DNA from 2 places in the Micromonospora sp. NPDC047557 genome. Region 1 is predicted to be linked to the other one. Evidence: predicted binding sites of a transcription regulator. Region 1 holds the regulator's gene; the other holds the start of a gene.
What was found. Region 1 encodes HrcA, which represses chaperone genes, less so after heat shock. Its sites were predicted from a motif close to GGTTNGCACNCTCNNNNNGAGNGTGCNAACC; they were not measured.
Positions count from the first base shown of each region.

Region 2: the regulator HrcA is predicted to act here: its motif matches at 1,853-1,883, upstream of groES (co-chaperone GroES).

Region 1 covers NZ_JBIDDK010000020.1:34,611-39,022, forward strand. The annotation lists gene hemW (radical SAM family heme chaperone HemW) at 1-469, shown strand, start outside; gene ACGGAQ_RS30505 (DUF4870 domain-containing protein) at 582-1,220, opposite strand; gene hrcA (heat-inducible transcriptional repressor HrcA) at 1,446-2,468, shown strand; gene dnaJ (molecular chaperone DnaJ) at 2,542-3,687, shown strand; gene ACGGAQ_RS30520 (16S rRNA (uracil(1498)-N(3))-methyltransferase) at 3,689-4,412, shown strand, end outside.
Region 2 covers NZ_JBIDDK010000012.1:35,248-39,659, forward strand. The annotation lists gene ybaK (Cys-tRNA(Pro) deacylase) at 71-550, opposite strand; gene ACGGAQ_RS24435 (methyltransferase domain-containing protein) at 561-1,757, opposite strand; gene groES (co-chaperone GroES) at 2,017-2,331, shown strand; gene groL (chaperonin GroEL) at 2,402-4,042, shown strand; gene ACGGAQ_RS24450 (molybdopterin-dependent oxidoreductase) at 4,168-4,412, shown strand, end outside.

The DNA of each region.
Region 1 (4,412 bases):
CCGCTACCTGGCAGCGGAGGCCGCCCTCGACGCGGCCGGCCTGTCCTGGTACGAGGTGTCCAACTGGGCGCGCACCGACGCGGCCCGGTGCCGGCACAACCTGCTCTACTGGACCGGCGCGGACTGGTGGGGGCTCGGCCCGGGGGCGCACAGCCACGTCGGCGGGGTGCGCTGGTGGAACGTCAAGCACCCCACGACGTACGCCCAGCGGTTGGCCTCCGGCGCGTCACCCGGCCTGGCCCGCGAGGTGCTCACCGTCGACGAGGCCCACATGGAGGACGTGATGCTCCGGCTGCGGCTCGCCAGCGGGCTGCCGCTGGCGGTGCTCGACGCGGCTGGTCGGGCCGGCGCCGAGCGGGCCCTCGCCGACGGCCTGCTGGCCGCCGGGGACTACGCCGCCGGCCGGGCGGTGCTCACCCTGCGCGGCCGGCTGCTCGCCGACGCGGTCGTCCGCGACCTGCTGCCCTGACCCGGACGCACCGCTCCGGCCGGCGGTGCGACCGACCGTCGACGGTCAGCCCTCGGCCCGGCCGGCCGGCCGGGCGGTGCGCCGGACCGGCCGGGGGAGCGGCCGGCCCGGATCACTTGACGAGGTTGGCCGAGAGTGGGTAGCGGTAGAGGCTGCCCTCGTTGGCCTTGATGCCGGCGAGGATGCCGAACACGGCACCGAGGATGATGGCCGCCCCGACGCCGATGAAGCCGATCAGGATGCACGAGAGCACCCAGCCGACCAGGCCGACGATCGACCAGATGAGCTGGAAGTTGAGCGCGGCGACGGCGTGCGCCCGGACCGTCGGGGACTGGTTGCCCCGGGCCAGCATCGCCACCAGCGGGGCGACCCAGCCGAGCACGCCCCCACTGATGATCATGCCGGCCGCGCCGCCGAAGTGCGCGACCAGCGCCCAGGTCTTGTCCTCGTTGTTGGCGTAGCCGCCGCCGGGGCCGCCGAAGGCGCCGCCGGTCGGATAGCCGCCAGTCGGGCCGCCCGGGGGGTAACCGCCCGGCGGGGGGTAACCACCTGGCGGAGGGTAGCCGCCCGACGGCGGTTGGTCACCGGTGGGCGGCGGATAGCCACCGGCCGGGGGATAGCCGGCCGGGTCGGGTGCCCCGGACAGTGGTGCGGTGGGCGGCTCGGCCGCGGAGGGCGAGCCCGGGGGAGTCGGCTCCGGCGGGTAACTGCCGGGGTCTCCCGCGCCGGGAGGGCGAGGTGGTTCAGTCATGACTGTCACGGTAGGTGTCGGCGGCAACGTCGCACCAGAGCGACATCGCCCGGCCGCGTGGGCCGATCGGCCCGCGCGGAGTGGTACGGGCCGCACCCACGGCCTGTCGTTGATCATCGCGTCGGCGGGGGCGCCGACGTAGACTGGCACTCGTTACAGTCGAGTGCCAGGACGGCCGTCGGCCCGGGTGGGCCGCCGGCCGACGTGCGACAGGAGGTGCGGAGGATGGGTCTGGACGACCGCAAGCTCGCCGTGCTCCGCGCCATCGTCGAGGACTACGTCTCCACCCAGGAGCCGGTCGGCAGCAAGGCGCTGGTCGAGCGCCACCAGCTCGGGGTCTCCCCGGCGACGGTCCGCAACGACATGGCCGTGCTGGAGGAGGAGGGCTACATCCGGCAGCCGCACACCAGTGCCGGCCGGGTGCCCACCGACCGCGGCTACCGACTCTTCGTCGACCGGCTGTCCCGGGTCAAGCCGCTCAGTCCGGCCGAACGCCGGGCCATCGAGCGCTTCCTCGTCGGCGCGGTCGATCTCGACGACGTGGTGCACCGCACCGTACGCCTGCTCGCCCAGCTCACCCGGCAGGTGGCCGTCGTGCAGTACCCGAGCCTCGCCCGCTCCTCGGTGCGGCACCTGGAGCTGGTGCCGATCTCCACCACCCGGCTGATGCTCGTCATGATCGCCGACACCGGGCGGGTCGAGCAGCGGCTGGTGGAGCTGCCCGGCCCGGTCCCCGCCGACGACGTCACCGACCTGCGCCGGCTCGTCAACGAGAAGCTCGCCGGCGCCCGGCTGTCCGAGACTCCGCCGCTGGTGCAGGCGCTGGTCGAGGAGGCGCCGGCCGAGCTGCGTCCGGCGATGACCACCCTCTCCACCGTCCTGCTGGAGACGCTTGTCGAGCGGCACGAGGAACGCATCGCCCTGGCCGGCACCGCCAACCTCACCCGGGGCGGCCTGCTCGACTTCCAGGGCTCGCTGCGACCCATCCTGGAGGCGCTGGAGGAGGAGGTCGTGCTGCTCAAGCTCATCGGCGAGACCGAGCCCAGCACGACCCGGGTCCTGATCGGCGACGAGAACGAGTTCGACAACCTGCGCGCCGCCTCGGTGGTCAGCACCGGGTACGGCCCGGGGGCCACCATCGTGGGCGGCCTCGGCGTGTTGGGGCCCACCCGCATGGACTACCCCGGCACCATCGCCACGGTGCGCGCCGTGGCACGCTACGTGGGCGAGCTGCTGGCCCAGAACTGACCAGTCAGGGCCGACGGCCGGCTGCGGCCGCCGGTCGGCGTAACGCGAGACGAACATGAGGACACGGAACGCAGTGGCCAGGGACTACTACGGCATCCTCGGTGTCAGCCGGGAAGCCTCCGATGACGAGATCAAGCGCGCCTACCGCAAGCTGGCACGCCAGTTCCACCCGGACGTCAATCCGGACCCGGAGGCGCAGGAGAAGTTCAAGGACATCAACGCCGCGTACGAGGTCCTCTCGGACGACCGGAAGCGGCAGATCGTCGACCTGGGTGGCGACCCGCTCGCCCCGGGAGGCGGCGGCGCGGGCGGCCCGGGTGGCCCGGGCGGGGCCGGCCCGTTCGTCGGCTTCCAGGACATCATGGATGCGTTCTTCGGCGGCGCGGCAGGTGGCGCCCGTGGCCCACGGCCGCGGACCCGGCCGGGCGCCGACGCGATCCTGCGGCTCGAACTCGACCTGCACGAGACGGCGTTCGGCGTCGAGGCCCCGATCACCGTCGACACCGCGGTGCTCTGCACCACCTGCTCGGGCGCCGGCACGGCCGCCGGCACCCACCTGGCCACCTGCGAGGCGTGCGGCGGTCGGGGCGAGGTGCAGTCGGTGCAGCGCACCTTCCTGGGCCAGGTGGTCTCCGCCCGGCCGTGCACCGTCTGCCAGGGCTACGGCACGACCATCCCGCACCCCTGCCCCACCTGTGCCGGCGACGGCCGGGTGCGCACCCGCCGCTCGCTCACCGTCAAGATCCCGGCCGGTGTCGAGGACGGTATGCGGATCCGGCTGGCCCAGCAGGGCGAGGTCGGCCCGGGCGGCGGCACCGCCGGTGACCTCTACGTGGAGATCCACGAGAGGCCGCACGACGTCTACTCCCGCAAGGGCGACGACCTGCACTGCCGGGTCACCGTGCCGATGACGGCCGCTGCGCTGGGCACCCGGCTCACCATCAAGACGCTGGACAGCGAGGAGACCGTCGACGTCAAGGCCGGCACCCAGCCGGCCAGCACGCTGCGGCTGCGCGCCCGGGGTGTGCCGCACCTGCGCGGCACCGGTCGGGGCGACCTCTACGTGCACCTCGACGTCCGGACGCCCACCAAGCTCGATCCCGACCAGGAGAAGATGCTGCGCGACTTCGCCAAGACCCGGGGTGAGGAGGTCGCCGAGCTGACCAAGCAGGGCGGCTTCTTCTCCCGGATGCGCGACGCGTTCAACGGCCACGCCTGACGTGTCCGCGCCGCTCTTCCTGGTCGACGCGCTGCCCATCGGCGACGCGCTGACCCTCGACGGGCCCGAGGGGCACCACGCCGCCACCGTGCAACGGTTGCGCGTCGGCGAGGAGCTGCTGCTCGCCGACGGGCGGGGTGGCACGGCCGCCGCCGTGGTCACGGCCGTCGGCAGGGGCAGCCTGCAGGTCACCGTCACTTCCCGGGAGTACGCGGACGCGCCCGTACCCCGAATCGTCACCGTGCAGGGCATCGCCAAGGGTGACCGGGGCGAGCTGGCCGTGCAGGCGATGACCGAGGTCGGGGTGGACGAGATCGTGCCCTGGGCGGCGTCGCGCTCGGTGGCCCAGTGGCGCGGCGACCGGGGCGTACGCGCCCGCGAGAAGTGGGTCGCCACCGCCCGCGAGGCGGCGAAGCAGGCCCGCCGGCCCTGGCTGCCGGTGGTGGCCGGCGCGCCGGACGAGTCCACCGCGACGGTCGTCCGCCGCATCGCCGGCGCCGCCGCCGGTTTCGTCCTGCACGAGGAGGCCGAGGAGCGGCTCACCACCGCCGACCTGCCCTCCATCGGCGAGATCGTCCTGGTCGTCGGCCCCGAGGGCGGCGTCGCCCCGGCCGAGTTGACCGCCTTCCGCGAGGCCGGCGGCCGGCCGGTACGCCTCGGGCCGGAGGTGCTGCGGACCTCCACGGCCGGCGTGGCCGCGCTCAGCGTGCTCGCCACCCGCCTCG
Region 2 (4,412 bases), on a different contig from region 1:
CCATAACAATTCAGCAACGCGACTGTTACTCCCCGGGTATCCCACGCGGGAGTCGACGTAACGACTGTCGTCAGTGGGTCTGCAACGGCGCGGTGCGGGCGTCGGTCAACGCCACCAGATCCGCCGCGGCCAGTTCGAGCTGCAGACCGCGTCGACCAGCCGAGACGTAGATCGTCGGCAGATCCAGCGCGGATTCGTCAAGCACGGTGGGCAGACGCCGCCGCTGTCCGAGCGGGCTGATCCCGCCGCGCACGTAGCCGGTGGCCCGCTCGGCGACCGCCCGGTCGGCCATCGTCGCCCGCTTGCCGCCGACCGCCGCCGCGAGCGCCTTGAGGTCCAGCTCGCCGGTGACCGGGACGACCGCCACGGTCAGGGCGCCGTCGACCTCGGTCACCAGCGACTTGAACACCCGCTCCGGTGCCACGCCGAGCGCCTCGGCGACCAGCGCGCCGTAGTTCGGCGCGTCCGGGGAGACCCGGTACGGATGGGTGCGATACGCGATCCCACGCTTGACCAGCAGCGCGGTCGCCGGAGTGCCCTGTCCCGCCACACCGACGACGCTAGTGGACCGGGTGGCCGACCAACACGGTCGGTGCCCCGGCCGTCCGGGTGAGCACCAGGCTCGCCGCCTGGTCGCCGGCCAGCCGCAGATCCCGCCGCAACTGCTCCGGGGTGAGCGCGGAGCCCCGCTTGAGGATCTCCACCCGGCCCACCCGCCGTTCCCGCAGCAGTGCCCGCAGGCGCTTGAGGGAGAACGGCAGGACGTCGGTGATCTCCAGGCACCGGGCGTACGGGGTGGGGGTTGGCCGGTCGGCGTAGAGGTAGGCGATGCTCGGGTCGCCCAGCGTGGCGTCCAGCTGGTCGGCCAGTTCGGCGACGAGGTGCGCGCGAACCACGGCCGGGTCCGGGTCGTACAGGTAGCGGCGCGGTGGCCCGACCGGCGCCTCGGTGGCGCCCGCGCCGGTGAGCTGGAAACGGTGCGTCTCGGCGCCCACCTGCCGGTAGAGCGTGGCGCGGCGGGGCACCTGGGCCAGGTCACCACACCAGAGCGCGGCCTCGACCAGGTCGCCGTCCACGCCGACCCACTCCGCCTCCGCGCCGGCCGGGATGAGCGCGTGGTCCAGGCCCGGGGCCACCTTCACCACCGTGCGCGGCACCCGCTCGGCGAGCCCGGTCACGAAGTCCCACGGCGGCGAGTAGGCACGCGGGTCGAAGATCCGCCGACCGGTGCCGCTCGTCCGTCGGGCCGGGTCACAGAAGACGCCGTCGACCCGGGAGACGTCGAACGCGGTGGCGTCGCCGCACTCGACCGTGAACAGCTCGGCCAGCCCCGCGGCGGCGGCGTTGGCGGCGGCCATCGCGGCGGTCACCGGGTCGGCTTCCACCCCGTACACCCGGATGCCGGCGCGGGCGGCGGCGAGCGCGTCGGCGCCGAGGCCGCAGCCGAGGTCGGCCAGCGTGCGCACGCCGGCCGCGCGCAGCCGCTCGGCGCGGCGGTCCGCGACGACCCGGCGGGTGGCCTGCTCCAGCCCGGCGCGGGTGAGGAACATCCCGGTGGCGGCCGGGCCGAACTTGCCGACCGCCCGGTGGCGCAGCTCGGCCTGGGTGAGCGCCGCCGCGGCCAGCGCGGGCGGCACCCCGCCGGCGCGTAACGCCGACGCCGCCGCCAGTGGATCACCGCCGGCCAGCCCGGCCGCCGCCGTGAGCGCGGCCGACCCCTCGGGGGTACGCAGCGCCGCCAGCTGATCGAGATCCACCCGGCCATTCTCCCGGCTGACGCGGAAATACCGGCTGGCGGGGCGCGACGCGCTGGCACTCTCCTTGACGGAGTGCTAGCCACGGAATAACCTGCGATTAGCACTCTCACCCTGAGGGTGCCAGCTTCCGGGTCTCGCGACCCGGGTGCGCACGCCAGGCGGACCGGCACCCGCGACGACGGCCCCGCCCGGTGGCATGAGGCAGATTGACGCTGGTCAGCCCCGCTGGCCGGCAACGAAACCAGTACCCCAGGAGGGTATGCCCGTGACTACCGCGACCAAGGTTGCGATCAAGCCGCTCGAGGACCGCATCGTGGTCCAGGCGAACGAGGCTGAGACCACCACGGCGTCGGGCATCGTGATCCCCGACACCGCCAAGGAGAAGCCGCAGGAGGGCACCGTCCTCGCTGTGGGCCCGGGGCGCGTCGACGACAACGGCAACCGGGTTCCGGTTGACGTGCAGGTCGGCGACACCGTCCTCTACTCGAAGTACGGCGGCACCGAGGTCAAGTACGCCGGCGAGGAGTACCTGGTGCTCTCCGCCCGCGACGTCCTCGCGGTCATCGAGAAGTAAGCAACCGATCAGTGTCGCTGCCCCGGTCCGGCTCGCCGGGCCGGGGCAGCGACGCTTCGAAGGGACATTCATGGCGAAGATCCTGAGCTTCTCGGACGACGCCCGGCACCTGCTCGAGCACGGTGTCAACGCCCTCGCAGACGCGGTCAAGGTCACCCTCGGCCCGCGCGGGCGCAACGTCGTCCTGGACAAGAAATTCGGTGCGCCGACGATCACCAACGATGGTGTGACCATCGCCAAGGAGATCGAGCTCACCAACCCCTACGAGAACCTCGGCGCGCAGCTGGTCAAGGAGGTGGCGACCAAGACCAACGACGTCGCCGGCGACGGGACCACCACCGCGACCGTGCTGGCGCAGGCGATGGTCCGTGAGGGCCTGCGCAACGTGACCGCCGGGACCAACCCGGCCGGCCTCAAGCGGGGCATCGACGCGGCGGCCGCCAAGGTCTCCGAGGCGCTGCTCGGCCGGGCCGTCGAGGTCGCCGGCAAGGAGTCGATCGCGAACGTGGCGACGATCTCCGCGCAGGACGCCACCATCGGCGAGCTGATCGCCGAGGCGATGGAGCGGGTCGGCCGCGACGGTGTCATCACCGTCGAGGAGGGCTCGATGCTCACCACCGAGCTGGACGTGACCGAGGGTCTCCAGTTCGACAAGGGCTTCATCTCGCCGAACTTCGTCACCGACCTGGAGGGTCAGGAGTCCGTCCTGGAGGACGCGTACATCCTGGTCACCACCCAGAAGATCTCGGCGATCGAGGAGCTGCTGCCGCTGCTGGAGAAGGTCCTGCAGAACAGCAAGCCCCTGCTGATCATCGCCGAGGACGTGGACGGTCAGGCGCTCTCCACCCTGGTGGTCAACTCGCTGCGCAAGACCCTCAAGGTCTGCGCGGTCAAGGCCCCGGGCTTCGGTGACCGGCGCAAGGCCATGCTCCAGGACATCGCGATCTCCACCGGCGCCGAGCTGGTCGCCCCGGAGCTGGGCTACAAGCTCGACCAGGTCGGCCTGGAGGTGCTCGGCAGCGCCCGGCGCGTCGTGGTCGACAAGGAGAACACCACGATCGTCGACGGCGGCGGCCAGAAGGCCGATGTCGAGGACCGCGTCTCGCAGATCCGCAAGGAGATCGAGGCCTCCGACTCCGACTGGGACCGGGAGAAGCTGGCCGAGCGGCTGGCGAAGCTCTCCGGCGGCATCGCCGTGATCAAGGTGGGCGCGGCGACCGAGGTCGAGATGAAGGAGCGCAAGCACCGCATCGAGGACGCCATCGCGGCGACCAAGGCAGCGGTCGAGGAGGGCACCGTGCCCGGCGGCGGCGCCGCCCTGGTGCAGATCCTCCCGGTGCTCGACGACGACCTGGGCTTCACCGGTGACGAGAAGGTCGGCGTCTCGATCGTGCGCAAGTCGCTCGTCGAGCCGCTGCGCTGGATCGCGCAGAACGCCGGTCACGACGGGTACGTCGTGACGCAGAAGGTCGCCGGCATGGAGTGGGGCAACGGCCTCGACGCCGCCAAGGGCGAGTACGTCGACCTGGCCAAGTCCGGCATCATCGACCCGGTGAAGGTGACCCGCAACGCGGTCACCAACGCCGCCTCGATCGCCGGTCTGCTGCTCACCACCGAGAGCCTCGTGGTGGAGAAGCCGGAGCAGGCCGAGCCGGCCGCCGCCGGTGGGCACGGCCACGGTCACGGCCACCAGCACGGCCCGGGCTTCTGATCCGGTAGCGACACCCGTTGCGGGGCACACCGTCGTACGGCGGTGTGCCCCGGTTCGTCTGCGCGATCATTACCAAGCGCTGACATGGTTGGCGACCCGGCGAGATGATCGCGCACACTGGGCCGATGAGCACCACGTCACGGCGGTACGCCGCGCTGGCCGGAGTGACCGCCGCCGCCGTCGCGATCGGGATCGCGGAGCCGGTGGCGGTGCTGACCGGCCCCCGGTCGGCGCCACTGGTCGCGGTGGGCGGGGTGGTCGTCGACGCCGTCCCCGAGCCGGTCAAGCAGTTCGCCATCGACGTCTTCGGCACCGCCGACAAGATCGCCCTGCTGATCGGAACGGCAGTGCTGCTGGCCGCGTTCGCCGC